Regions from separate parts of the Luteococcus sp. genome, predicted to be linked through region 1. Evidence: riboswitches for the same ligand, from Rfam matches in the RefSeq annotation. Region 1 holds a riboswitch; each other region holds the start of a gene.
What was found. Region 1 has a riboswitch for thiamine pyrophosphate ahead of thiS (sulfur carrier protein ThiS). Riboswitches for the same ligand answer to the same signal wherever they lie in the genome.
Positions count from the first base shown of each region.

Region 2: another riboswitch for thiamine pyrophosphate. It lies ahead of ACHFFZ_RS08175 (ECF transporter S component); the one in region 1 lies ahead of thiS (sulfur carrier protein ThiS).
Region 3: another riboswitch for thiamine pyrophosphate. It lies ahead of thiC (phosphomethylpyrimidine synthase ThiC); the one in region 1 lies ahead of thiS (sulfur carrier protein ThiS).

Region 1 covers NZ_JBHWOO010000181.1:504-9,981, reverse strand. The annotation lists gene ACHFFZ_RS10680 (MFS transporter) at 1-1,293, opposite strand, end outside; gene ACHFFZ_RS10675 (AMP-binding protein) at 1,417-2,490, shown strand; gene ACHFFZ_RS10670 (1,4-dihydroxy-2-naphthoate polyprenyltransferase) at 2,492-3,370, shown strand; gene thiH (2-iminoacetate synthase ThiH) at 3,411-4,577, opposite strand; gene ACHFFZ_RS10660 (thiazole synthase) at 4,577-5,374, opposite strand; gene ACHFFZ_RS10655 (HesA/MoeB/ThiF family protein) at 5,371-6,123, opposite strand; gene thiS (sulfur carrier protein ThiS) at 6,116-6,352, opposite strand; TPP riboswitch at 6,342-6,443, opposite strand; gene ACHFFZ_RS10645 (HAD family hydrolase) at 6,599-7,540, shown strand; gene ACHFFZ_RS10640 (glycoside hydrolase family 3 protein) at 7,587-9,308, shown strand; partial or broken gene ACHFFZ_RS10635 (enolase C-terminal domain-like protein) at 9,356-9,478, shown strand, end outside.
Region 2 covers NZ_JBHWOO010000136.1:10,483-19,960, reverse strand. The annotation lists gene ACHFFZ_RS08205 (MFS transporter) at 1-1,393, opposite strand, end outside; gene ACHFFZ_RS08200 (hypothetical protein) at 1,482-2,000, shown strand; gene ACHFFZ_RS08195 (hypothetical protein) at 1,970-2,539, opposite strand; gene ACHFFZ_RS08190 (cobalt ABC transporter) at 2,798-3,325, opposite strand; gene ACHFFZ_RS08185 (energy-coupling factor transporter transmembrane component T family protein) at 3,339-4,100, opposite strand; gene ACHFFZ_RS08180 (ABC transporter ATP-binding protein) at 4,097-5,626, opposite strand; gene ACHFFZ_RS08175 (ECF transporter S component) at 5,663-6,268, opposite strand; TPP riboswitch at 6,329-6,412, opposite strand; gene ACHFFZ_RS08170 (A/G-specific adenine glycosylase) at 6,439-7,299, opposite strand; gene ACHFFZ_RS08165 (hypothetical protein) at 7,402-8,121, shown strand; gene disA (DNA integrity scanning diadenylate cyclase DisA) at 8,166-9,245, opposite strand; gene hcp (hydroxylamine reductase) at 9,390-9,478, shown strand, end outside.
Region 3 covers NZ_JBHWOO010000203.1:9,068-18,545, forward strand. The annotation lists gene ACHFFZ_RS11625 (hypothetical protein) at 1-823, shown strand, start outside; gene ilvD (dihydroxy-acid dehydratase) at 1,151-3,010, opposite strand; gene ACHFFZ_RS11635 (SIMPL domain-containing protein) at 3,060-3,710, shown strand; gene ACHFFZ_RS11640 (thiamine phosphate synthase) at 3,893-4,546, opposite strand; gene thiM (hydroxyethylthiazole kinase) at 4,543-5,352, opposite strand; gene ACHFFZ_RS11650 (MFS transporter) at 5,349-6,623, opposite strand; gene thiC (phosphomethylpyrimidine synthase ThiC) at 6,620-8,341, opposite strand; TPP riboswitch at 8,336-8,445, opposite strand; gene thiD (bifunctional hydroxymethylpyrimidine kinase/phosphomethylpyrimidine kinase) at 8,500-9,330, shown strand; gene ACHFFZ_RS11665 (hypothetical protein) at 9,462-9,478, shown strand, end outside.

The sequences.
Region 1 (9,478 bases):
CGTGAGCAGCCGCTCGATGCGCAGCCACGGGGCGCGACGATGCCAGTCGAGCCGAACCCGGATGCGGTCGTTCACCATGATCGTGGCGGTCAGCGCGCAGAAGATGACGCCCACGAAGACCACGCCCCAGCCGATCGTCCAGCGCGGCCCGAAGGCGTCGCCCACCCAGCCGACCACCGGGGAGACCAGCGGCGCCACGCCCATGATCGACAGCCCCCACAGCGCCATGACGCGGCCGCGCATCTGCGGTGCGGTGGCGGTCTGGAGCAGCGAGTTGCCGGTCACCAGGGCGGTGATGGTGAAGAAGCCCACCGGAACCTGCAGCGCGACGAAGAGCCAGAAGCTGGGGCTCAGGGCACTGGCGAGGTTGAACACGGTGTAGCCGGCCATGCCCAGCAGCACGTGGCGCAGCCGTGGGCTGCCGCGCCGGGCCGACCACAGGGCCGCGGCGAGGGCACCGATGCCCATCGAGGAGCCGATGATGCCGTAGTCGCCGGCACCCCGGGCGAAGGCCTGGGTGGCCATCACCGCATTCGAGATGCCGTAGTTGAAGCCGAGCCCTCCCACGGCCAGCCCGACGGTGAGCAGGGCCAGCAGGTCGGGGCGGCGTCGCACATAGCGCAGCCCGGCGATGAAACCTCCGCCCTTGCCCTTGGTGGGCACGGCCGGGCGGAGCAGCTCGGTGCGCATCATCAGCAGGGCGGTGATCATCACGGCGAAGGCCACCACATTGGCGCCGATCACCCAGCCCGTGCCCACCGCCGCGATCAGGGCGCCGCCGATGCCCGGCCCCAGCAGGCGCGCGGCATTGAAGCTGGCCGAGTTCAGGCTGATGGCATTGGGCAGCTTGGAGGTCTCGACGATCTCGCTGACGAAGGCCTGCCGGGCCGGGTTGTCGAAGGCCATCGCCAACCCGTCCACCAGGGACAGGGCGAAGACGTGCCACAGCTCGACCCGGCCGGTGATGGTCAGCGTGGACAGCACCAACGCACTGGCCAGGCCCAGGCTGCAGGTGGCCAGCAGGATGTGGCGCTTGCCGAAGCGGTCGGCGACGGTGCCGGCGACGGGGCTGAGCAGCAGGCCGGGCAGGAAGACTGCCGCCGTCTGGTATCCGAGGGCGCGGGCATTGCCGTCGGTGAGCACCACCAGCACCAGCCAGGCCTGCGCGGTGCGTGCCATCCAGCCGCCGATGTTGCTCACCAGCCCACCGATGAACCACGTGCGGTAGTTCGGATTGCCGAGCGATTCGAAGGTGCGCGATGCGGGTCGGCTGGCGGGCAGGGTGCTGGACACCGGTGGCTCACTGTTCCTGGTCTGGTCTGGGACGGGTGGGGCGGGATCTTCCCGACCTCCAAGCCTAGGCCTCGTGCCCGGCCCGCGCTGTCGGGGGCGCGCGATAGCGTCGGGCAGGTGACGATGCGCCTGTGCACCCCTGAGGACCTGCCCACCCTGCTTCCCGACGCGCTGGCCGGGCGCATCGTGCTGGCGCCGGCGGCACCCAACGACCAGCACACCCTGGCGATGCTGCGCCCCGAACTGCCGGTGGCAGAACCCGACACGGCCGTCATCGTCGCCACCAGCGGCTCCTCCGGCGTCCCGAAGGGAGTCGTGCTCTCCCGGCGGGCCCTGCTGGCCTCCGCCGAGGCCTCGCAGCAGCGCCTGGGCCCGATGAGCTGGACCTGCGTGCTGCCCACCGGCTATGTCGCCGGGCTGATGGTGCTGGTCCGCGCGCACGTGGCCGGACGCACGGTGCGCTTGGCCTCCAGCGATCTGGCCGACCTCGCCCTGGCGCCCGGTGCCAATGCCATCTCGATCGTGCCCACCCAGCTCTTCCGCGCGATGGAGCGGCCCGAGGTGCTGGCCACGCTGACCCGTTTCGACGTGATCCTGCTCGGCGGGGCGGCTGTGGACGACGACCTGCTCGCCGAGGGCCGGGGCCGCGGACTGAACCTGGTCACCACCTATGGCATGAGTGAGACCTGCGGCGGCTGCGTCTGGGACGGCGAGCCGCTGCCCGGTGTCGAGGTGGGGCTGGACGAGGGACGCATCACGCTCACCGGCGAGATGGCCTTCAGCGGCTACCGGCTGCAGCCGGAACTGACCGCCTCGACCCTGCACGGGCGCACCGTGCTCACCCAGGACCGGGGTGAGTGGCTCGGCGGACGCCTGCGGGTGCTGGGCCGCCTGGACGACGTGGTGGTCAGCGGGGGAGTCAACGTCGACCTCGCGGCGGTGCAGCGCGCCGTCGACCAGGTGGAGCCAGGCTCCGGCGTGGTCCTCGCCGTGCCCGACCTCCAGTGGGGGGTGCGGATCGTGCTGGTCACCACCAGCAGCCACGGGCTCGACTGGTGGCAGCGCGAGCTGGCTGGGCACCTCGGCCGCGAGGCGCTCCCGCGTCGCCTGGAGCGTCGCGACGTGCTGCCACGCACCAGCTCTGGCAAGATCGACCGGCAGGCGCTGCTCGGCAGCCTGGATGCTCAGAAGGGTTGACGTGGCAACACTTGGTGAATGGATCGAGGGGGCGCGTCCGCGCACCCTCGTGGCGGCGCTCTCCCCGGTGCTGGCCGGATCGGCGATCGCCTGGTTCGAGCACGGCTTCCGACCCTGGCACGCCCTGCTCGCCTTCCTCGTCGCGCTGGCCCTGCAGATCGGCGTCAACTTCGCCAATGACTACTCCGACGGCATCCGCGGCACCGACGAGGACCGCGTCGGCCCGATGCGGCTGGTAGGTTCGGGTGCTGCCCGCCCCGCCCAGGTGAAGACGGCCGCCTTCACCTGTTTCGGCATCGCCGCCGTCCTGGGACTGTTGCTGGTGGCCATGACTGGCCACTGGTGGATCACCCTGGTGGGCGCCGCCTCGATCCTGGCCGCCTGGTTCTACACCGGCGGTGACCACCCCTATGGCTATGCCGGGCTGGGCGAGGTCTTCGTCTTCATCTTCTTCGGCCTTGTCGCCGTCTGCGGCACCACCTATGTGCAGCTCGACCGGGTCCCGGCCAGCAGCCTGGCCGCCTCCGTCGCCATCGGGATCGTCGCCTGCCAGATCCTGGTGGCCAACAACCTGCGCGACATCGACGGCGACCGCGAGGTGGGCAAGCGCACCCTGGCGACCCGCCTGGGACACCAGGGCACGCGCCGCTTCTTCGCCCTGCTCACCGTGCTCGCCGCCGCCCTGGTCGTCGTGACCGCGGCGCTGAGCACCTGGTGGGCGCTGCTGGGGCTGGCGATGCTGGTGCTGCTGGCGCCCGCGACCAGGGTGGTGCTCTCCGGCGCCACCGGCCGGCCGCTGATCGGCGTGCTCAAGCAGGTGGGCCTGGCCGAGCTGCTGTGCGCCGTCGGCCTCTTCGGGGGTTGCGTCATCGGCGCCTGATCCAGGCGCCAGGCTGCTGGCCCCCCGGCGCCGGGAGCGCTCAGCCTCCGGCCGGCGCCAGCCGGATGTTGTCATTGAGCACCGGCTGCAGCCCAGTGGCCCGCAACATCGAGACGACCTCGGCCAGGCTGCGCTCGTCGCTGATCTCGAACTGCTCGTCGCCGGTGGGCGCCTCCTCGACGTGGTGCCCCACACCGGGCGAGACCGAGGCGGACAGCTTGGTGGCCACCAGCCCCGCCACCGCATCGCGGAAACCGGGGCGCTCCCGGGTGGAGACGGTGATGGAGGCCTGCGGCATCGCCAGCCGGTAGGCGCACAGGATCTGCAGCAGCAGGCGTTCGTCGACCGGATCGCTGGCTGCCTCGGTGTCGGTGCCGGTGGGGCGGATCCGCGGGCAGGACAGCATGATCTCGGCATGCGGGAAGTCGCGCTGGATGCTGCGGGCATGCACCAGCGTCGCCAGGGCGTCACGTCGCGGATCGGCCAGGCCCAGCAGGGCCCCGAAGGCGACCCCGCGCATGCCGGCCAGCAGCGCCCTCTCCTGGGAGTCGAAGCGGTAGGCGAAGCTGCGTTTGCGCGCGCCCAGGTGCACCTGCTCGTAGCGGTCCAGGTCGTAGGTCTCCTGGTAGACGCAGACGTGCTCAGCCCCGGCCCGGTGGATGCGCCGGTAGTCGTCGGTGTTCATCGGCTGCACCTCGATGCCGACGGTGGCGAAGAAGTGGGAGGCGCGCTCGACGCAGTGCGCCACGTAGTCGACCGGCGAGAACTTCGGCGACTCCCCGGTGAGGATCAGCACCTCCTCGATGCCCTCCTCGGCCAGGGCGCGGAACTCCGCGTCCAGCGATTCGCCGTCCAGCCGTGCCCGCTGGATCCTGGCGGTGGCGGTGAAACCGCAGTAGGTGCAGGCATTGGCGCAGTGGTTGGCCACGTAGAGCGGGCTGAACAGGTGGACCGAGTTGCCGAAGCGCTCGCGGGTGAGCTGCCGGGCACGACGGGCCAGCGCCTCCAGGTGCCGGCCGGCGGCGGGGGAGAGCAGGACGGCGATGTCGGCCTCGTCCACCTCGCCCTTGGCGAGCACCCGGGCGACGTCCTGGTCCGTCACGGCGTCGAAAGACGCACGTTCCCGCGCCGCGAGCACCTGGCGGCGGCGGCTGCCGTCGGACTGCTCCTGCCCGCTGAAGTGGTCCAGCACTCCGGGGCGGGCCATCAGGCCTCCTTGCGGTCGGGATCGTCGTCCAGGAAGCCGGTCAGCGGGGAGGAGGCCACCGCATGGTCGGTGACGACCCGGCCCAGCCCGGCCAGGTGTGCCAGACGGCCGGCCTCGATGGCCTGCCCGAAGGCCCGGGCCATGGCCGGCACGTCCCCGGCGGTGGCGATCGCGGTGTTCGCCATCACCGCCGCACACCCCAGCTCCATGGCCAGCGCCGCCTCGGACGGCCGGCCGAGGCCCGCATCCACGATCACCGGAAGGTCCACCGCGTCGATGATGAGCTCCACGAACTCGCGGGTCACCAGCCCCCGGTTGGAGCCGATCGGCGAGCCCAGCGGCATGATCGCCGCCGCCCCCGCCTCGGCCATCTGGCGTGCCACGACGACGTCGGGGTACATATAGGGCAACGGCACGAAGTCCAGTGCGGCAAGGGCTTCCACCGCTTTCAGCGTCTCGTGGTTGTCGGGCAGCAGGTGGCGGTTGTCGGTGATGACCTCGATCTTCACCAGGTCGCCCAGGCCCATCTCACGCGCCAGCCGGGCGATCTGCACGGCCTGCTCGGCAGTGTGGGCGCCCGACGTGTTGGGCAGCACCGTGACGCCCTCGGGCAGGTGGTCCAGCACATTGGCCGACTGGGCATTGGCCCGTCGCAGCGCCAGGGTGACGATCTGGGCGCCGGCATTCTCCACCGCCGCCTTCACCAGGTCGAGGCTGTACTTGCCGGAACCCAGGATGAAGCGCGAGGTGAACTCGTGCCCTCCCAGGACCAGCGGCGTGTCCTGGACCATGCTCATGGCTGGTCTCCTTCGTCGCTCGGGTCTTCGTGTGCCCGGTCCTCGGGTGCCAGCGCGGGCAGTCGGAAGGTCTGCCACTGCGCCGTGCGGGCGTCATAGGTCTGCAGCCGGCCGCACAGCGTCTGGGGCTCGCCCAGCAGCAGCTTGATGGTCTCGGCCGCCATCACGGTGCCGATCACGCCGGGCAGGGTGGCCAGGATCCCCACCTCGGCGCCGGTGGGTGCCTGCTCGGGCAGCTCGCCGAAGATCTCCTCCAGCTGCCGGCCCGGTTCGAGCACCGTGACCTGGCCCTGCCAGGCCATCACCGCCCCATAGACCTCCGGCACCCGGGCCTCCTGGCAGGCCCGCGCCAGCACCGTGCGGGTGACGAAGTTGTCGGTGGCATCCACCACCACGTCATGGCCACGCACCAGCTCCAGGGCGCTGGCCTGGTCCAGGCGCGTGACCACCTGCACGGCCTCGACCTCGGAATTGATCGCCAGCGCGCGCTCGGCGGCCGACTCGGCCTTCGGCCGGCCCAGGTCGGCGGTGGTGTGGATCACCTGGCGCTGCAGGTTGCTCAGCGAGACCAGGTCGTCGTCGATGATCGTGAGCCGGCCCACACCGGTGGCCGCCAGGTAGGTGATCACGGGCGAGCCGAGGCCGCCGGCGCCGAGCACCATCACCCGCCCAGCCGCGATGAGCTCCTGGCCCTCCGCGCCGAAACCGTCGAGCACCAGGTGGCGTGCGTGCCGGGACTCCTCAGCCACCGTGCACCGCCGTGACGACCTCGACCCGCGCTCCCTGGGCGAGTGTGTGCTCGGCCCAGCGGATGCGCGGCACGATCTCGCCGTCCAGGGCCACGGCCAGCGCCAGCGGCCTGCCGTCGGCGGCCTGGCCCTGGGGCGTGAGCTCCCGGCCGGTGTGGTGGGTGACCAGCATCGACACCGTGGCTCCATCGGGAAGCTCGGTGGTCTGGCCGTTGACATGCAACTGCATCAGTTCTCCCTTCGGCGGTGCTAACCGCATCAGGTTCGACGGTCGGCATCGATGCCCTCTCAGCCCCGGCGGGGCTCCCGTGAATCTGTGGACCACCCTAACCCCATGTGTGCAGGAATCCAGCGGCGGGGTCCATGGCGGCAGCGCAGGTCGCCGTAGTGCGCCCGGATCGGCAACCCTTGGCAAACAGTCCCCAGTTGGCGCGCCCTGGGGAAGTCTGGAGGAAAGCAGACCCAAGGAGCGGCAATGACGCAGATCCCCCCGGCAGCCCAGGTGCTCGTCGACTTCCAGCCCACGAAGGACTTCTTCGTCGGCATCGACTCGGACGGGTGCGCGATGGATGCCATGGACATCAAGCACACCGAGTGCTTCACCCCCTGCTACATCAAGTACTTCGACCTGCAGCCCGTCTCGACCCTCGCGCGCGAGACTGCCCTGTTCGTCAACCTCGGCTCGGTCACGCGCGGGCTCAACCGCTGGCTGGCCCTGCGCCAGCTGCTCGACCTGCTGCGCGACCGCACCGAGGTCGCCGAACGCGGGGTCGTCATCCCCGAGTACCCGGAGCTCAGTGACTTCATCGACTCCGGTCATCCCCTGTCCGACAAGGGCATCGCCGCCTATGCCGCAGAGCACCCCTCGGCCACGATCGACCGCTGCATCGCCTGGGGCAATGGCGTCAACGCCACCATCAACGACATGGTGCACGGCTGCGGGCCCTTCCCCGGCGTCCGCGAGGCCATGCAGGCGATGGACGCCGCCGGCGTGGACCAGATGACCGTCTCCGCCACCCCGCTGCACGCGCTGGAGAAGGAGTGGAGCGAACACGGCCTGGCCCAGTACATGAAGGTGATCGCCGGGCAGGAGATGGGCGGCAAGGCCCAGCACGTCCAGTTCGCCGCCAAGGGCAAGTACGACGACGACAAGATCCTGCTCATCGGCGACGCCCCCGGCGACCGTGACGCCGCCGCCACGGCCGGCTGCCTCTACTACCCGATCAACCCGGGTGCCGAGAAGCAGTCCTGGCACCGCTTCGTCGCCGAGGCCCTGCCGAAGTTCCTCGACGGCAGCTATGCCGGCGACTACCAGCAGGCCCTGATCACCGAGTTCGAGACCTACCTGCCCGCCGAGGTCCCGTGGCCGACCCTGTCGGGCAACCGCACCGTCAGCAAGCCGGTCGTCCGGGCCTGACCAGCAGCCCGGACCAGCCCCAACCACCACCATCCAGGAGCCCCAGATGCCCAAGCTCGTAGACCTCACCGCCAGCCCCTACACCCTCGACGAGGGCCAGATCGCCTGGGTCGAGCAGACCATTGCCGAGATGACCGACGAGGAGAAGGTCGGCCAGCTCTTCACGACCCTCTTCTTCTTCGGCGAGGACGCCTACAGCGGCAACCAGCTGACCAACAAGCAGATCCTCGAGCAGTACCACATCGGCGGCGCCCGCTACCAGGGCGGCACCTCCGAGCAGGTGCAGCAGCTGATCAACCAGCTGCAGACCGACTCGAAGATCCCGCTGATGGTGGCCGCCAACTGCGACTCGGGCGGCAACGGCGCCTGCAATGACGGCACCTACATCGCCTCCGGCGCCCAGTGCGAGGCCAGCCGCGACCCGCAGGTCGCCCGCAATGCCGGCTACGTCTCGGGCCGCGAGGAGAGCGCCCTGGGCGTCAACACCAACTTCGACCCCTGCGTCGACATCCTGTTCAACTGGCGCAACACCATCGTCAACACCCGCGCCTACGGCACCACTGCCGACGACGTCATCACCTACACCCAGGCCTACATCGACGGCATGCGCGAGAGCGACGTCAACATCTGCATCAAGCACTTCCCCGGCGACGGCACCGAGGAGCGCGACCAGCACCTGGTGCTCGGCGTCAACGAGCTCTCCGTCGAGGAATGGGACGACAGCTTCGGCAAGGTCTACCGCCACCACATCGACAACGGCGTGGAGATGTTCATGGCCGGCCACATCGCGCTGCCCGCCTACCAGAAGAAGCTGGTCCCCGGCCTGCAGGACGCCGACATCCTTCCCGCCACCCTGGCGCCCGAACTGGCCACCGGCCTGCTCAAGGAGCAGCTCGGCTTCAACGGCATGCTCATCACCGACGCCAGCCACATGCTCGGCATGACCGCCGCCATGCAGCGCAAGGACTACGTGCCCCGCGCGATCGCCGCCGGCTGCGACATGTTCCTCTTCTTCAACCAGATCGACGAGGACTTCGGCTACATGCTCGACGGCTACCGCAATGGCGTCATCACCGAGGAGCGGATGACCGACGCCCTGCGCCGCATCCTGGGCCTCAAGGCCAAGCGTCGCCTGCACGACAAGAAGGCCGACGGCACCCTGACCAAGCAGGCCAGCGAGCTCGAGGTCGTCGGCTGCGAGGAACACCTGGCGATGCGCAAGGACGCCGCCGACAAGGGCATCACCCTGGTCAAGAACACCCTCGACGAGCTGCCGCTCAACCCCGAGCAGCACCGGCGGATCAAGCTCTACCACGTCGCCGGCGAGAAGGGTGGCATCTACTCGGGCAATGACAGGACCGTCGAGATGTTCGTCGACGAACTCACCGCCCGCGGCTACGAGGTCTCGGTGCAGGAGGGCGGCAGCCGAGTCAAGGGCTCGATCGAGAAGTACAAGGCCGAGACCGACGCGGTGCTGTTCATCGCCGAGGTGATCGGCTACGGCGCCCAGAACAACTACCGCATCCAGTGGAGCGCCGCCATGAGCAACGAGATCCCCTGGTATGTGCACGAGGTGCCCACCTTCGCGGTGAGCCTCAACTTCACCACCCACCTGCACGACCTGACCATGGTCAAGTGCTTCGTCAACGCCTACAACTCCAATCCCGACATCATCACCGGGGTGCTGGACAAGCTGGAGGGCAAGAGCGAGTTCAAGGGCACGCCCAATGAGCTGGTCTGGGCAGGCAAGTGGCAGGCCAGGCTCTGAGGCTCGCCCATCCCGGGACGGTCGAGGGCAGAGACTAGGCTTGACCCATGCCCACGCACGTCTTCCAGATCCCCCTGCGCACTCGATTTCGCGGCATCACCGTGCGGGAGGGGGTCGTCTGGCAGGGCGATGCCGGCTGGGGCGAGTTCAGCCCCTTCCTCGACTACTCG
Region 2 (9,478 bases), on a different contig from region 1:
ATCCCTTGGCGGCGCCATGGGAGGCGGTCACGCCGAAGTAGACGGCCGTGATCATGGCATTGCCGATCGCGGTCGCGGTGCGCTCGGCCGCCGACTTCACGCCGCCTGCCGTCCCGCCCGAGTGCACCGGGACGTCCTGCAGGCTCAAGGTCTGGTTGGCCGAGCCGACTGCACCCACGCCCAGGCCCGACAGGCCCAGTGTCAGCAGGAGCCACCAGAAGCTCACCTGCCAGGTGTCCACCGCCCACACCACGACGAGGCTGCCCAGCACGCCCAGCGTGCACAACAGCAGGCCACCGATGATGATCGGGCGCCCCATGCGCAATGCGTGACGCCCCGACCACATCGCCGACCAGGCCGAGGCCGCGGCATTGGGCAGGCCGATCAGGCCAGCGGCGAAGGCCGAGGCGTGCAACCCGTTCTGCAGGTACATGGCCACCGTGACGAAGATCGAGGTGGCGCCCAGGAACTGCACCGCCGAGGTGGCGGTGCCCATGGTGAAACTCGAGTGCCGAAAGAGCGCCAGGTCCACCATCGGGTCTCCGCCGCGCGCCTTGTGCCAGGTCTCCCAGCGCACCCACACCCACAACAGGCCCAGCGCTGCCGGCACCAGCGCCCAGACCAGCCCGCCGGACTTCAGCGTGAAGGGCAGCATCACGCCAAGGATCGCCAGAGTCAGCAGCAGGGCACCCACGGGGTCCAGGTCGACGTGCGAGCGCGCTCCCTGCCGGCGCGCGCCGCCGTCGGCCGTCACCCGGCGTGCGGCGTGATGGGCACGTTCGGTCTCGAAGGGCAGCCAGCGCAGGGCCAGCAGGATCCCGGCCAGGCCCATCGGGACCATCAGCAGGAAGGACCAGCGCCAGCCGTCCTCGGCCCCGATGGTGCGGATGATGCTGCCGGCGAAGACCGGGCCGATGGCCACCGAGACCGAGACCACCATGCCGAGCAGGCTGAATGCCCGGGCCCGGCCCTGACCGCTGAAGTACTGCTGGATCATGCCCATCGTCTGCGGGTTGAACAGCCCCGCACCCAGGCCCTGCAGCAGCCGCGCCCCGTTCAGCATGAAGGAGTCCGTCGCCAGGCCACAGCCCAGCGATGCCAGCGTGAACAGTGCCAGTCCGGCGATGTGCAGGCTTCCCCGGCCGAAGACGTCACCCAGGCGCCCGGCCGGCACCAGGGCCACGCCGAAACTCAGGGCATAGCCCGACAGCACCCACTGCAGGTGGGAGGAGGAGGCTTCGAGGCCCACGCCGATGCTGGACAGGGCGACATTGATGGAGCTGATCTGGATCAGGCTCATCGCCACCGGCACCAGCAGCACCGCCAGGATCTTGTAGCGGTGGAAGGTGCGATCGGTGTGCTCGACGGTGATCACGTTGCGGTCTGGGGTCACCAGCACGTTCTACGAGATTGCCGCCCGCCGGGCAAGCCGATGCCACTGGTTGTCCCCGCGGGGGTGACTGCTCGCTAGTCTGGTCGTCATGCTGTTGGTCGCCTGGGGAGCCCTGGTGCTGGCCGCCGATCCGGTGCTCAATGGTTTCGACCTGTTGCCCGATGCCATCGGCTGGGGCCTGGTCACCGCGGGGCTCGTCGAGTCCCGGATGCCGGACGGCCCGCGCGTGCTCCTGCTGGCTGTCGCCGGGCTGGCCTGCTCCCTGCTCGACTTCGCCGTCTTCTTCAGCGAGAGCGCGCCACCATGGCTCGGCCCCGCGCTGCACGCGGCGGCAGGCCTGGCGTGGATGGCAGTCCTGTGGCTGCTGCTCGCACGCCTGGCCGACGGGCTGCACGCACAGCAGTCGTCGCGGGCCCATGGGGTGCGACGGCTGCTGGTGGTGCTGGAGGTCTTGCTGGCCCTGCAGGTGCTGTGGGGCCTGGCGCAGGCCCTGCCGGGAGTGGTCCAGTGGCCCGCCGTGGGCGTGCTGCTCGCCATGGCGGTCCTGCTGGCCCACCTGCCGCTGGTCAGGCTGGCTCAGCGGGCGGCTGCGATGGCGGCCTCGTAGTCCTTGAGGAAGGACTTGCACTGACTCCGGGGCACCAGCTTCATGCCCTTGTGGTTCGGGCTGCCATAGGTGCAGTTGACCACGCTCTCGGCCAGGCGCTCGCGGGGCGACTGCTTCCAACGGGCCAGGGAGCCGTTGTGGTAGTAGGAGTCCTTGACGGCGAAGTAGTTGCCCTTGGCATCGCCCAGGCCGACGTAGCCGTAGAGCTTGGCACGCCTGGCGGGGGTGGTGCGGTACTCGACGTGGTGGGTCAACTCGTGCAGCGTCGCCTTGCCCACCTGCTGGTTGGAGGTGCGCCTGGCGCTGTAGTTGACCACGATGGTCTTGCTGGCCAGTTTGGCGACGCCCGAGGTGCCGTAGGCCAGGCTCTGGGAGCAGACACGCCTGGTGGGCATCGTGGAGAAGTTGTAGCCGGCGACGGTGCGGGCCTGCACGATGGCGCACTTGGAGCTGGCGGCCGCTGCCTGCGTGGGGGCGGCGATGGCCAGGCCGGCGGTCAGCGAGAGGGCGGCGAGGGCGCGGAGGGCGGTGCTGCTCATGGTGGGGGATTCCTTGCGACGGGGGCCTTGGCAAATCCCCCGAGTCGCAGCTCCCCAGCTGCGGCCGCCACGAGGGCGACTCGGATGAGGTTAACCTTTCGTGGGCGTGTGCCCCGGCCGCCCCGCCAGCTACGATGCGGCATCGCAGTCCGGGGGGTGCCGGGACGGGCCCCACCGAACCTGGTGTGACAAGGCCCTGTGGAGATCCAGTGGCTTAACCGATTCAGTCGGCGGCGCTGGCCGGTCTTCAGAACCCCTTCAGCGCCAATCCAGCTGCCCACGGGTGTCCCGGCCAGGTGCGACGACCAGGTCGGCCAGCTGCTGGGGGCTGTGTCGTTGCCAGTGCAGCTCCTCCTGCTCGGCCCAGGTCTGCCACCACGGCGCATAGCCCTCACCATCGCGGTCCAGGGCCCGCCGGCGCCTGGTGGGCTCGTCCAGCTCCACCCACAGGGCCAGGTCTGCCAGCTCCCGCGAGGCAGGAGTGAGCGCTCCGCAGCCCTCCACGACCATCGGGCGGGCGGGGTCCAGCGCCACCCACTCCCCAGGCGCCTGGCGTTGCCAGTCCCATCGGCGGTAGCCCGGGTCCCGGGGGCGCAGGATCGTCTCGTGGACGGCGCGCGAGCCCGCCGCCAGGCCATGCCAGCCCGGGTAAGCGTCGTCGAGGCTCACCAGCTGCACTTGCTCGCCGCACAGCTCGCCCCAGGCCGCGCAGAGCCGACGGGCCAGCGTCGTCTTGCCCGAGCCAGAGCCACCGTCCACCAGGATCCGGCGCAGCGTGGCGGTCATGATGAGGGGGCGGTCATGAGAAGACCGTGCGCAGCGTTCCCATGTGGATCGCAGCCGCGACGGCGATGCCACCCACCAGCACCGCCAGCAGCAGGGCGACCGCATCCGGCCAGCCCACCCGCGAGGGCCTCGCCCAGGTGCGCTCCACAGCGCCGCCGAAGCCCTTGGCCTCCATCGCCGTCGCCAGCCGGCCCCCGCGGCGCAGGGCCAGCACCAACAGCGAGAAGCTCATCAGCACCCAGCGCCGCAGCCGCCCCGCATCGCCCAGACCGCGGGCCCGGCGGGCCTGGCCCAGCTGGCGCCAGTCCTCCTGGAAGAGCCCGAGCATCCGGAAGCCCGCCAGGCTGCCCAGCACGAAGCGCGAGGGCAGCCGCAGCACCTGGGCCAGCCCGTCGGCCATCCGGGTGGCGTCGATGCCCTGCAGGAGCACGATGGCGGGCATCGCCAGCGCGAAGACCCGAAGCGTCAGGGCCAGGGCCAGCATGGCCGAGCCGTCACTGACCTCCACCGGCCCCCACTGCCACCAGGTGCGGCCCGAGGGAGCGCCGTAGAGCAGCATGCTCACCGCCCCGAAGGGCGCCACCACCAACAGCGGCAGCACCCGGCGCAGCAGGGTGCCCAGACCCACGCCAGCGGCCAGGAAGACCAGCACCTCGAACACCAGCGCCACCGAGGCACTCACCCAGTCGACGGTCAGGGCCAGCGGAAGGCTCAGCACGATCCCCGAGAGCACGCGGATGGCCGGGTTCACACGATCGAGTTGGGTGCGCCTCATCGGTCGGCCTCTGTCCCGATCGGCTCCAGGTGCAGGTGGTCCTGGCCCAGGGCGTCGACGAAGTCCCCGTCGTGGGTGATCGAGACCACGCTGCGGCCCTCGTCGACCATCTGGCGCACCAGCGAGACCATGTCGAGCCACGTGTTGCGGTCCTGGCCGAAGGTCGGCTCGTCGAGGAAGATCAGCTCGGGTCCGGTGGCCAGCACCGTCCCGACGCTCAGGCGTCGCTTCTCGCCGCCCGAGAGGGTGAACGGATTGGCCGTGGCAATCCGCTGCAGGTGCAGCATCTCCAGCAGGCGCTCCACCTGCTCGTCGATCCGTGCGGGCGTCCAGGACTGGTCCACCCGGGCCAGGGCGACCAGTCCGGCGGCCAGCTCCTCGCGCACGCTGGCAGCGACGAACTGGTGCTCGGGCTGCTGGAAGACGGTGCCGATCCTGGTCACCAGGTCGCGGGAGGCCCAGTTGGCCGGGTCGGCCGGGTCGAGCTGGCGTCGTCGCAGCCGGCCCCGGGTGATGGTCGGGGAGGGCCACAGCTGCTGGACGGCCACCACCCGTCCGCCGAGTTTGGGCAGCAGCCCGGCCAGGGTGAGGGCCAGGGTCGACTTCCCGGCACCATTGGCGCCGGTCACCACGGTGGAGCGGCCGCGCGCGATCGCCAGGTCCAGATCCTGCTGCACCACGTGCTGGGGGGTGTGGCCGATGGACAGCTGCTCGGTGTGCAGGACCGGCTCGCGGCCGGTGGCAGACGGGGCCCCCTCGGTGCGCGCCGGGGTCCCGCCCAGGCCTGGTGGCAGTGCCGCGCCTGGCACCCACACCCCGGCGGCGAGCAGGGCATCGCGCTGTTCGGTGAAGACCCTCGCCGGAGGCCCGTCGGCCAGGACGCCCCCACCGGGGGCGAGCACCAGCACCCGGTCCACCAGCTCGGCCCACAGCTCCACGCGGTGCTCCACCACCACCAGGGTGGTCCCGCGCTCCCGGCACAGCCCGGCGACCACGTCGCGCACCTCCCGCGCCCCCTCGGGATCGAGGTTGGCGGTCGGTTCGTCAAGCAGCAGGGTGTTCGCCTGCATCGCCAGCGCGCCGGCGATCACCAGCCGCTGCTTCTGGCCTCCCGAGAGGGCCGAGGTGGGGCGGTCGAGCTGCACGTCCAGGCCGACCGCGTCCAGGCAGGCGCGCACCCTGGGCCAGATCTGGTCGCGCGGCAGACCCATGTTCTCGCAGCCGAAGGCTACGTCGTCACCCACCCGCGCCAGCACCACCTGCGTGTCGGGGTCCTGCATCACCAGGCCCACCTGGCCGCGCCCTCGGGTGGGGTGGCGGCCGTCGACGAGCAGCCGGCCGGACTCCTCACCCTCCTCGGCGCCGCCGAGCACGCCCGCCATGGCATGCACCAGGGTGGACTTGCCCGCGCCGGAGGCGCCGAGCAGAAGCACCTTCTCACCGTCCTCGATGGTGAAGCTGGCGCCGTGCACCGCCCAGCCGGTGCGCCCGGCGTGGCGCCAGCCCCAGTCCTCGGCGACGATCATGGCGCGGTTGGGTTCATGAGGTGGCTGGTGCCGCGCTCAGCGGGACTCGCGCCCGGAGGCGAAGCGGTCCAGCGCACCGGCGCCGGCCAGGGCACGGGTGAGCAGCCAACCCAGCAGCCCGGCCAGGACCGCTCCCGAGATGAGCAGGCAGACCAGGTAGGTGCCGTTGAAGGCCAGCGACTTGGCATGGTTGCCCAGGATGAACTCGTTGACCCAGGCCGCGGCACCGGCACCGGCGCCGGCCAGCATGGCCACGCCCAGGTTCCAGCGACGGTAGGCGGCCAGGGCGAAGACGACCTCGGCCCCGAGTCCCTGCGCGAAGCCCGAGGCGACGGTCTCCCATCCCCAGATGGTGCCCAGTGCCATCGAGACGATCGCGGCCAGCAGCTCGACGAACAGGGCGGCGCCGGGCTTGCGGATCACCAGCGCCCCGAGCGGGCCGCCCAGCAGCCAGACTCCGGCGAGCAGGCCGCCTAGGCCGGGGGTCAGCGCGTCGACCGACTCGAAGGCCGCATAGCCGGGGCCGTTGTAGGCGAAGAAGACCAGGCCGATCGCCACGCCCAGCACGGCGGCCACGACGATGTCGACCACGCGCCAGCCCTTGGTCGACGCGGGGCGGGTGAGGTCTTCGGTGGTGTCCATGGTGTGCCTTCATCGTCGGGGGCACGGGTGACAGCCGGATCTCGACTGCCTGCAAGAGGCCTCCCTGCGCCGGCATGACCCGGGTCAGGTTCGACGGTCGAGGGCGCGTGCCCTCCTCTCAGCCCGACGCTTCGGACTCCCGTGTGCGCCGCCCAAGCTACCAGCTGTCCTCACAGGCGCAGAAGTCCCGCGTCGCGGCGCACCAGCTCGTCGTCCAGCAGCCCGGACAGGCAGCGTTCGGCCTGGCTGCGGTCGGTCCACGCCTCCAGCGCCAGCTCGACGGGCACGCCGTCGGGGCTGTGCCGCACCAGGTCGAGGATCACGCCTCGGCACTGGCGGTCAGTGCCGTGCCAGGCCTGTGGCTTGCGGGGCGGTCCTTCATGGGCGGGGTACCCGGCGGCCCGCCAGGCGCAGAGCTCCGAGACCGGGCAGTCCTCGCACCGGGGGCTGCGCGCGGTGCAGACCAGCGCCCCCAGCTCCATCGAGGAGGCCGCCCAGAGGGCTGCAGTGGCCTCGTCCTCGGGCAGCCAGGCCTCGGCCTCGCGCCACTCCGCCACGGTGGGTGAGGCCGAGGGGAACTGCTGGCCGCCCTCGACGCGCGCCAGCAGGCGGCGGATGTTGGTGTCCAGGACGACGGCCCGCCCGCCATGGGCAAAGGACAGGATCGCGGCGGCGGTGTACTGCCCGACCCCGGGCAGGGCCCGCAATTCCTCCAGGGTGGTGGGCACCTGGCCCTGGTGTTCCTGGGCGATGGCGACGGCGGCGCGGTGCAGGCGCTGGGCGCGTCGCGGATATCCCAGCCGGCCCCAGGCCGCGACGGCCGCGCCCGGCTCCTCGGCGGCGAGGTCGTCGGGGGTGGGCCAGCGCTCCATCCACTCCTGCCAGGGGCCGAGCACCCGGGCCACGGGCGTCTGCTGGAGCATGAACTCGCTCACCATCACGCCCCATGGGGTGCTGCGGCGCCACGGGAGGTCACGCCGGTTCTGTTCGAACCACTGGTTGACCAGCCACACCACCCGCTGCCTGTCCATCGCGCCAGCCTAGTGGTCCCGCACGGGCTCGTTCGCCACGCGCAGGCCCGCCTCTTGGCAGGGCTGCTGGCCGTGGTCGCGGTTCGCTCCTACGATCAGCACATGAACTCGCTGATGCAGCCCTCCGACCCGGAGTCCAGGAACACCTACTGGCTGCGTCGCGGCATCGTCGCGCTCGCCGCCCTGGTCTCGGTCGCCCTGGTGTGGTGGGTGCTGTCGGGCCTGTTCGGCAACAACAAGTCCGACATCAGTGCGGTCCCGCAGAACCCTGCCTCGCTGGCCTCGGTGGGCGTGACGCCAAGCCCCAGCGCCACGCCCAGTGCCTCACCCAGCCCGAGCGCCTCGTCCACACCCAGCGCCTCGGCCAGTCCGAGCAGCTCGGCGAGTGCCAGCGAGTCGCCCACGCCGACCCCCAATCCCACGCCCACGGGGCCGGTGCCCTGCACGACCGAGGTGCTCTCGGTGACGGTCGAGGGCGACAAGCGCCCCACCGCGGGTGCCTCCACCGCCTTCCAGGTCCAGGTGGCCAATGGGGACTCCATGGCCTGCGTCCTCGACCTGGACGAGAGCCCGCTCGTGCTGGAGGTCACCTCCGGCCCAGACCGGATCTGGACCACGGCACACTGCGCCAAGTGGGCGCCCCGCGGCACCCAGACCATCCGTCCCGGCGAGCCGTGGAAGACCTCGGTGACCTGGCAGGGCAAGCGCTCCAAGGATGGGTGCGGCCTGCGCGAGGAGGCGCTGCGGCCGGGCACCTACCGTGCCGCCGCCACGCTGGACGGCGTCAGCTCCCGTGCCCTGGTGATGAACCTGCAGGCCTGATCCGGCGACGCCCCGCCCCACGGGGTCGGCGCAGGGGCACGGGCTCAGTCCAGGCGGTCGCCGTAGGCGGAGTCGGCCACCCGTCCCAAGCCCTCGCGCACCAGGCGGGCGCGGCCCTCACCGATGCCGTCGACCTCCATCAGGTCGCGGGTCTTGGCGCCGAAGAGTGCCTGCAAGCTGCCGAAGTGCTCCACCAGGCGGCGGCCCAGGCTGGTGGGGATGCGTCCCAGCTGGGCGATCTGGCGGTGGCCGCGCGGGGTCAGGTGGGTCTCCAGGTGGTGATCCTCGCCGAAGCCCATGGTGCGTGCGACCGTCAGCGGTTCCAGCAGTTCGGTGGAGGTGAGCTCCTCCAGGGCAGCCAGCCGGAAGCTGGTGGACTCCTCGTCTTCGGGCCCGTAGTCCAGCTCGACGAGCGTGGCGAGGTCGTCGACACCGTGGGTGAGTTCGTGGAGCTGCATCTCGAGCAGCCGTCCGTCGACGCCCAGGGCCGCGACATAGGCGCGCAACTCCCGGTCCAGGCGGCGGATCATCTCGATGCGCTGCGCCACCAGGGCCACCTCCTTGACGCTGACCTGGTCGTGCACCTCCAGCGAGGTGAGCACGCGCGTGGTCTCCAGCAGCCGCTCCCGGTAGCGGGTGAGGGTGGCCAGGGCCTGGTTGGCACGCGAGAGGATCCGCTCGGAGGTCTCGATCGGGTCGCGCTGTCCGTCCAGGAAGAGGGTGATGGTCGACATCGAGGCCGAGACGGTCACCACCGGTAGTTCGGTCTGCTGGGCGATCCGGTCGGCCGTGCGGTGCCGGGTTCCGGTCTCGACGGTGGGGATGTCGCCGTCGGGGACGAAGTGGACGCCCGCGGCGAGGATGCGCTCGAAGTCACTGGAGACGATGATGCCGCCGTCCATCTTGGCCAGCTCGCGCAGGGCGGTGGGGGTGAACTGCACGTCCAGGGCGAAGCCCCCGGTCGAGATCTTCTCCACCCGTCGGTTGCTGCCCAGTACCACCAGCGCGCCGGTGCGACCCTTCTGGATGCGCTCCAGTCCCTCGCGCAGGGGGGTGCCGGGGGCCAGGAGGGCCTGGAAACGGCGCTGTCGTGCCTGGTGCTCGGCGGGGGAAGGTGCGGCCATGCCCCGATCGTAGTGCGACCGGCGGCGTAGCTCGTCCCGCGCAGGGTGTCACGAGGCAAGGGTCGCCTTGCTTGCCATGGGCCACGACGAAGGGTAGTTATTAAGCAAGAGATTCTCCGTATCAACGAAGTGAGTGTGAGGCCAATGTTCTGCTACCAGTGCGAACAGACCGACCGGAGCGACAACCTGCTGCTGGGCTGCCACTCCCTCAAGGGCAATTGCGGCAAGGACGA
Region 3 (9,478 bases), on a different contig from region 1:
CGCCGTCTTCGGCATCGCGACGATCATCACCGGCAGCATCAACTCCGCCACCGGCTCGGGCTTCGCCTGCCCCACCTGGCCGGGCTGCTACCCGGGCCAGTTCGGGCCCGAGCGTGAGGTGCACGACATCATCGAGTTCGGTCACCGCCTCATCGCGGGCAGCACTGGCTTCGTGCTGCTCGCCGCGGCGCTGGTGGCGCTGCGGCTGCCGCGCGTGCAGTGGATGGCCCGCTGGCTGCCGTGGGTCTCGGTGGCGGGTGCCGTCGTGGCCGCCGTCGTCGGCCGTCTCGTGGTGTTGAACCTCGGCGTCGCCAAACCGCTGGCGCTGTTCGACCTGTTCGGCGCACTCGCCGTGCTGGTGGCCGCGACGCTGGCCAGCCTGTCGATCAACCGCGGCGCGCCGCTCTGGCAGTGGACTCCCCTGTCACGGCTGGCCACGGCCTGCACAGCCGGGCTCTACGCGCTCTACCTGGGCGGCATCGTGGTGGCCGGCAAGGGCTCCTTCACCGCCGTGGTCGGGTGGCCGATGTGGCGCCTGGTCGGCGCCGACGGCCCGGTGTGGCTGCAGGTCGCCCGCATGGTGCTGGCCGTTGCCGTCGCCGTCGGGCTCGCCCTGCTGGTCAAGCGCGGATGGCGCGTCGCCTCCCTGCGTCCCGTGCTCGCCACCATCGTGGTGCTCTTCGTGGTGGAGCTCATCGTGGGCCAGTTGATGGCCACCCTGGGGGTCGACATGTGGTGGGCCGCCGCCCACTGTTCCGCGGCCGGACTGATGCTGGTGTGCACCACGCTCGTGATGGGTCGCACCGGCCTCGACGGCCTCTGAGCCTGTCCACAGGCTGCTGTGCACAACTGCCGGCAGCTTGTGGGAAACGCCGTGCGGGGTGTGGACCGGCAGGTGGACGGGCGAAATCACCCGCCACCGCGGGGCCCTCACCTTGCACGCGAGGGGCCCCAGCACCTACAAAGGAAGGACGTCTGCGGGGGTGAATCCACTCCCGGCCCACGATGATGGGCACCGGCAGGGTGACGTACATGTCGGTCGGACAGTGGAGCGGGATGCTCGGGCCGGATTCGTCACCACTCCCTGGCCCGCACGCGAGGGGCCCTGCGTCATCGACGCAGGGCCCCTCACCCGTTGACCAGACCTGCCTCACTCGACCTTGCGGGCGGCACCCTTGTCGGCCGACTGCGCGAAGCGGGCGAAGATCTTGAGCGCCTGCGAGACCTGACGGTCACGATCGACCGGCTGCCAGCCCCGCTCGTCCTGCTCGGCGCGGCGGCGGGCAAGTTCGTCGTCGGAGACCTCGACGTGGACGCTGCGGCCCGGGATGTCGAAGGTGATGATGTCCCCATCACGCACCAGCCCGATCGCACCGCCGCTGGCGGCCTCGGGCGAGACGTGCCCGACGCTCAGCCCCGACGAGCCGCCGGAGAAGCGGCCGTCGGTGATCAGGGCGCACTTCGGACCCAGGCCCACACCCTTGAGGTAGCTGGTCGGGTACAGCATCTCCTGCATGCCAGGCCCGCCCTTGGGGCCCTCATAGCGCACCACCACCACATCACCCTCGACGATCCTGCCGCCAAGGATCATGTCGACCGCCTGGTCCTGGCTCTCGGCGACCTTCGCGGGGCCGCTGAACTGCCACTGGTGCTCGGGAACGCCGGCAGTCTTGACGATGCAGCCGTCAGGGGCGAGGTTGCCCTTGAGCACGGCCAGGCCGCCCTCGGCGGTGTAGGCGTGCTCCACGCTGCGGATGCAGCCCTGCTCGGCGTCGACGTCCAGCGACTCCCACCGGTTGGAGGTGCTGAAGGCCTCGGTGGTGCGCACCCCGCCCGGGGCGGCATGGAAGCGCTCGACGGCCTCCTCGCTGGCCTGCTCGGAGCGGATGTCCCAGGCACCCAGCCACTGCTCGGGGCTGGCGGAGTGCACGGCCCGGACGTCCTCGTTGAACAGTCCGCCACGGCGCATCTCGCCGAGGATGGCGGGGATGCCGCCGGCGCGGTGCACGTCCTCCATGTAGTAGTTGGTCGTGTTGGGCGCCACCTTGCACAGGCACGGAGTCGTGCGGCTCAGGGCGTCGATGTCGTCCTGGTCGAAATCGACGCCGGCCTCCTGCGCGGCGGCCAGCAGGTGCAGGATCGTGTTCGTCGAGCCGCCCATGGCGATGTCGAGACGCATGGCGTTCTCGAAGGCGCGCTTGGTGGCGATCGAGCGGGGCAGCACCGAGTCGTCGTCGCCCTCGTAGTACTGCCTGCACAGGTCGACGACCAGGCGGCCAGCCTCCAGGAAGAGATCCTTGCGGGCGGCATGGGTGGCCAGCGTGGAGCCGTTGCCGGGAAGCGACAGTCCCAGCGCCTCGGTGAGGCAGTTCATCGAGTTGGCGGTGAACATGCCCGAGCAGGAGCCGCAGGTGGGGCAGGCGTTCTGCTCGATGGCGTCAATCTGGGCGTCGGATACGTTGTTGTCCACCGCCTTGATCATCGCGTCGATCAGGTCGAGGCGTTCGGTGCCGGCCTCGTCGGGAGCGCCGGGGACCACCCGCTCACCCAGGATCCGGCCGGCCTCCATTGGCCCGCCGGAGACGAAGACGGTGGGGATGTTCAGCCGCAGCGCCGCCAGCAGCATGCCGGGGGTGATCTTGTCGCAGTTGGAGATGCACACCAGCGCGTCGGCCTGGTGGGCGTTGACCATGTACTCGACGCTGTCGGCGATCACTTCGCGGCTGGGCAGCGAGTAGAGCATGCCCGAGTGGCCCATGGCGATGCCGTCGTCGACGGCGATGGTGTTGAACTCGCGGCCCACTCCCCCGGCCTCGGCGACGGCCCCGGCGACCAGCTGGCCCATGTCCTTGAGGTGGACGTGGCCGGGCACGAACTGGGTGAAGGAGTTCGCGATGGCGACGATCGGCTTGCCGAAGTCGTCATTGGTCATGCCGGTGGCGCGCCACAGGGCGCGGGCACCGGCCATGTTGCGGCCGTGGGTGGTGGTGCGGGAACGAAGAGCAGGCATGGATCTACAGTAGGTGAGCAGCGCAAGGTCGAGTGGATACGCTCGCACCATGATCATCACCGTCACGGGCAGGAACCAGCAGGAGATCGCACCGGAACAGGGCGTGGTGCAGCTGCACGTCGCCTTCGAGGACGACGCCGCCACCGCCAGCCAGGCCACCCACCAGCTCGCCGACCAGCTGCGCACCCAGCTGGTGGAGCTCCGCGACCGCGAGCCCTCACCGCTGGCCGACTTCCGGCTGGAGGCGCCGGTCTCGCGCACGTCGCGCCCCTACACCCACGACGGCAGCATCGCGCCGCTGCGCCACTCGGCCGAAGTGTGGGCCAGCGCCACCTTCGTCGACGCGTCCGAGCTGTCGACGGCCTGCGCCCGGTGGAGTTCCACCCCCGGACTGGACGTGACCGACGTGCGCAGGGAACTGTCGGAGGAGACCGGCGCAGCGGTGCGCGAGCAGGTGCTGGCCGCAGCTGTGCAGGATGCCGTCGACCGGGCGCGCGTGATGGCGCGGACTGCCGGTGCGCAGCAGGTGGAGGTCACCGACGTCGCCGACCCGGGGCTGCTGGTCCCCTTCGGTGGCGATCACCAGCAGACGATGGCGATGGCCGGAGCGATGAGTCGCGGGGCGGGCGATGGACTGGAGCTCAGCCCGCGCGATGTCGTCGTGGCCACCGAGGTGCACGTGCGCCTGGAGACCCGCTGACCGTCCTGGTCACAGGTGGCTGCCGAGCCACTGCTTGACGACAGGCACGTGGGAGTCCTCGACGTCCTTGGCGTCGGTGGGCAGCAGCACCATCCCGGGTCGCTACCCGAGAGAGGACGACAAAGCCGAACGCGAAGTGGGGTCGCGCCATGGGGTTGGTCACAGCGAGGCGGGCAACCCACTCAGGCGCCGGCGCCCCGCTGCCACGAGTCCAGGCTGCGCCGCACCACGCAGGCGGGGTCGTCGGCCTCCATCACGGCGCGCACCATGCACACCCCGGCGATCCCAGTGGTGGCAAGTGCTTCCACGTCGTCGGGGGTGACATCGCCGATCGCGACGATCGGGATGGCGCTGGCCCCCACGAGCGGCGGATAGCCGGCCACGCCCAGCGGTGGGCGGCCGGAGTCCTTGGTGGGGGTGGGACGGAAGGGTCCGGCCCCCAGGTAGTCGACGATCCCGACATACCTCTGGGCCTCCTGCACGAGGGCGAGGGTGCCGGTGGTCCAGCCGACAATCGCCTCGGGGCCGAGCAGGGCCCGGGCGTGCTCGGGTGGCAGGTCGTCGGCGCCGAGGTGGACGCCGTGCACGGGAGCGCCGGCATTGCGGGCGGCCCAGGCCATGTCGGGACGGTCGTCGACGACGACGCGGGTGGCAGGGTTGGCCGCCGCCACCGCCTCGGAGACCTCCACGAGCAACCCGTACAGCTCGCGGTCGGTGACCTCCTTGCACCGCACCTGGATGATCCCGGCCCCGGCGCGGGCGGCTGCCGCAGCGGTCTCGACGGTGTGTCGTCCGGAGCCAGAGGTGACGAGGTAGAAGCGCAGGTCGAGGGTCATCGGATCTCCTGTGCGGTCTGGATTCGGGCGCCCGCGAGGATCTCCTCGGGGGTGAGGGCGTAGAGCTCGTCGAGCAGGGCGGCGCGGAAGCTGCCCGGTCCGCGCACCCGGCCGGCTGCCTGCTGGCCAGCCAGTCCCATCCACACGGTGGCGGCGACGGCGGCCTCCAGCGGCTCGTCGGAGACGGCGAGGCAGGCCGCGCTCAGCGCCCCGAGGGCGCAGCCGGTTCCGGTGACGCGGGTGAGCATCAGGTGCCCGTTGGCCACCTGCACCACGTGGGTGCCGTCGGTGACCAGGTCGACCTCGCCCGAGACCGCCACGACGCAGCCGTGGCGACGGGCCAGGTCGAGGGCGGCGGGCAGGGCCGCGTCGACGCGGTCGCTGGCATCGGCGCCGCGCCCGCCGGCCCCCACCCCGGCCAGCACCAGCACCTCGGAGGCATTGGCCCGCACCAGCGTGGGGCCGACCGCCAGCAGTTCGCGGGCCAGCTCGATGCGCACGGGCGAGGGGCCGATCGCGGCCGGGTCCAGCACCCACGGAATTCCCCGTTCGACGGCGACCCGCACCGTGGCAGGAATCCCGGCCATGCCGTCGGTGCTCAGGGTGCCGAGGTTGGCCAGCAGGGCATCGGCCCGGCGCACCACGAAGGGTGCCTCCTGCTGGGTCTCGGTCATCATCGGGCGCGCCCCTGCAGCCAGCGTCGCGTCGGCCACCAGGTTCATGCTGACCGCGGCGGTGAGGCAGTGCACCAGCGGCGCCCGCCGGCGCATACGCTCCACGACGGCGGCGCAGTCGAGGCCGCTCACACCTCCACCTGCTCGATCTCGGACGGTGCCAGGCGCGGGCCCAGCGCAGCACCGGCCGCCACCAGCAGCGAACCGGCCACGATCACCAGCACGACCGCGGTGTTCCTCCCCGCCGCACCGGACAGCGCCGGAAGCCAATAGGGATAGAGGGCGGGCAGCGCGATGGAGGCCGAATAGGCGGTGCCGTAGCCGGTGGAACGCACATGGGCGGGGAAGCCCTCGCTCAGGTAGGCACCGACCGGGCCGTAGGCGGTGACGGTGAGCACCTGCGCCAGCACTGCCCCGACGGCCAGGCCCACCACGCCGGGCCGCGCACCCATCATCCACAGCCACGCGGCCGAGCCGCCGATGGCCGCCACCACCGTCGCCACGACGAAGTAGCGGCGCCTCCCCATCAGCGTCGACAGGTGCCCGGTCAGCGCCATCACCACGGCCTGCCCGATCGAGGCGATGCCCATCACCACCGAGGCAGTGCCGGCGGACAGCCCGGCGTCGGTGACCAGCCGCTGGCCGAGCAGCAGCACCACCATCTGGGTCATCAGCCACAGCCCGCTCATCAGGCAGAACATCCGCCAGAAGGCTCCCGCCCAACGCCCCATCACCACCTCGCGCAGGCTGCCGCGGGTGCGGAACTCGTCCACTCCCGGCTGCACCGCGCGCACCGCGTCGGCCACGCGTCGCCGGTAGAAGACAAACATGGCGCAGGAGGCCAGCCCGCCGGCGACGAAGGCCAGCCGCCAGCCCCAGGCCGCATAGTCCTCGGGCCCCAGCACCGCGAGCATGGCGGCGGTGAGGAAGGCGATGGTGGCCTGGGCGCAGGGCGCCATCGCCATGATCAGCCCGCTGAACAGGCCCCGGTGACGGGCGCTGGACCACTCCATCGCCAGCGGCACGGCCGCCGAGTACTCCCCCGCGATGAACATGCCGCCGACGAAGCGCAGCAGCACCAGCAGCGCGAAGGTGCCGCCGCCGAGCACCTGGTGCGTGGGCAGGCAGGCGATCAACAGCGAGCAGGCGGCGGTGCCGGCGATGGCCAGGGCCGTGGTGTGGGTGCGGCCCGCCCGGTCGGCGATGCGCCCGAAGACCATCGCACCGACCGGGCGGCCCAGCAGCATCGCCATCACCACGATCGCGGTGCCGGAGGCGGCCGCGGTGGGCCCGGCCAGCGTCTTCATCGCCGGCGCCAGCGCGAGGGCGGGCAGGAAGATGTTGACCTGGTCGACGTAGTTGCCCACCACCCCACCGGTGACCGCCGAGCGGCGGTGGGTCATGAGGTCCTTTCGGCGGCGTCGAGGTAGACGCTGGCGCCCAGCTCGAGGAATTCCTGCGCCTTCTGCGCCATCCCCTCGTCTGCTGTGGCGACCCCGGAGCCGTAGGCGTCGCGGATGTCCTGGCTGATGCGCATGCTGCAGAACTTCGGCCCGCACATGCTGCAGAAGTGCGCCGTCTTGGCCGGTTCGGCGGGCAGCGTCTCGTCGTGGAAGGCGATCGCGGTCTCCGGGTCGAGCGAGAGCGCGAACTGGTCGTGCCAGCGGAACTCGAAGCGGGCCTTGCTCAGGGCGTCGTCGCGCTGCTGCGCCCCGGGATGGTGCTTGGCGACGTCGGCGGCGTGGGCGGCGATCTTGTAGGTGATCACGCCGGTCTTCACGTCGTCACGGTTGGGCAGGCCCAGGTGCTCCTTGGGCGTGACGTAGCAGAGCATCGCGGTGCCGCCCATGGCGATGGTGGCGGCGCCGATGGCCGAAGTGATGTGGTCGTAGCCGGGGGCAATGTCGGTGACCAGCGGCCCGAGGGTGTAGAAGGGCGCGCCGTGGCACCACTCCTGCTCCAGGCGCACGTTCTCCTCCACCAGGTCGAGCGGGATGTGGCCCGGACCCTCCACCATCACCTGCACGTCGTACCTCCAGGCGCGCTCGGTGAGCTCGGCCAGGGTGCGCAGTTCGGCCAGCTGCGCCTCGTCATTGGCGTCGGCGATGGATCCGGGCCGCAGGCCGTCGCCCAGGGAGAAGGCGACGTCGTAGCGGGCGAAGATCTCACACAGCTCGTCGAAGTTCTCGTACAGGAAGGACTCCTGGTGGTGCGCCAGGCACCAGCCGGCCATGATCGAGCCGCCGCGGCTGACGATGCCGGTGAGCCGGTTGGCGCTCAGCGGCACGTGGCGCAGCCGCACGCCGGCGTGGATGGTCATGTAGTCGACGCCCTGCTCGGCCTGCTCGATGATGGTGTCGCGGAAGATCTCCCAAGTGAGCTCGTGGGCCTGCCCGTCGACCTTCTCCAGCGCCTGGTAGATCGGCACGGTGCCGATCGGGACGGGCGCATTGCGGATGATCCACTCCCGGGTGGTGTGGATGTCGTCACCGGTGGACAGGTCCATCACGGTGTCGGCGCCCCAGCGGGTGGCCCAGCGCAGCTTGTCGACCTCCTCCTCGATGGAGCTGGTGACCGCCGAGTTGCCGATGTTGGCATTCACCTTGGTCAGGAAGGCCTTGCCGATGATCATCGGCTCGCTCTCGGGATGGTTGACGTTGGCGGGGATGATGGCGCGGCCGGCGGCCACCTCGTCGACCACCAGCTGCACGTCGACCCCCTCGCGCAGCGCGACGTAGCGCATCTCAGGGGTGACGATCCCCTGCCGGGCATAGTGCATCTGGGTGACGGTGCGGCCCTCGGTGCTGCGCAGCGGGGCGCGCTTCTCGCCCTTCCATGCCTTCGACGCCTCGCCGCGGCGCTGGGCGCTGCGGCCGTCGTCGGCCAGGTTGTGGGGGTGACCCTGGTAGGTCTCGACGTCGCCGCGTTCGCAGATCCAGTCGAGCCGTTGCGGCGGGAGCCCGACGGTGACGTCGCAGTCGGGGCCGCAGGTGCGGTAGACCAACACGTCCTCGTTGGGGCTGCCGTCGGGGCTGTCGGCCAGGCTGATCGCCGTGACGGGAACGCTCACGTCACCGTCGACGAGCATGTGGGCACGGTGCTGGGGATGGATCTCTGCCATGGTGATCTCTCTTCCTTCGCCGGCATGACCCGGTCAGGTTCGGACGGTCCGAGCGGCTCCAGCTCGATCTCAGCCCTCTGCCGAGGGCTCCCGTGGGATGCCCCAAACCCTAGACCCCACCCTTGGCGAAGCTCAACCGGGGTGGCAGGGTGTGCGCCATGACGATCCCGAACGTGCTCACCGTGGCGGGCTCCGACCCCAGCGGCGGCGCCGGCATCCAGGCCGACATGAAGACCTTCACCGCGGCAGGCTGCTTCGCCACCAGCGTCGTGACCGCCCTGACCGCGCAGAACACCCGCGGCGTCACCGGCGTGCTGCCCATCCCGGCCGACTTCGTCGACGAACAACTCACCACCCTGCTCGACGACGTGCGCATCGACGCGGTCAAGATCGGCATGCTCGGCTCGGCCGAGGTGGCGCGAGTGGTCGCACGCCACCTGCGCGAAGGGCTCGCGGGTGTCCCCGTCGTGCTCGACCCGGTGATGGTGTCCACCAGTGGCGACAGCCTGGCCGCCGAGGGGGTGCAGGAGGCGATCACCGAGCTGCTTCCCCTGGCCACGCTGGTGACGCCGAATCTGCCGGAGGCGGCGCAGCTGACCGGCACCGCCCAGGCTGGCGGCCTCGGCGCGATGGAGGCGCAGGGCCGCGCGCTGGTCGGGATGGGGGCGCGGGCGGCCCTGGTCAAGGGTGGCCACCTACCTGGGGAGGGACCGCTGACCGACCTGCTGGTCACCGCCGAGAACGTCCAGAAATTCACCGGCCGCCGGGTGGTGACCCGCAACACCCATGGCACCGGATGCACCCTGAGCTCGGCCCTGGCCTGCGGCCTGGCGCAGGCCGGCGACGACCCGGAGGCGCTCGCTAAGGCTGTCTGGCAGGCCCGTGAGTGGCTCACCCGGGCACTGGAGGATGCCGGCCAGCTGCAGGTCGGCAGTGGCGAGGGCCATGGCCCGCTCAACCACCTGGCTCCGTGGACGCCGCGAACCTGACAGGGCTTCAGGAGCCCCCGTCCGAGAAGACCCCAAGAGGCACCGAAGAAGCTCCTGAGACGGGCAAAGAATGGCTGAACAACAAGGAAACAGAGGCTTTTTCGGCCCTTCGCAGGGATATTCCTTGGAGCATGTCGGCACTCCTCGG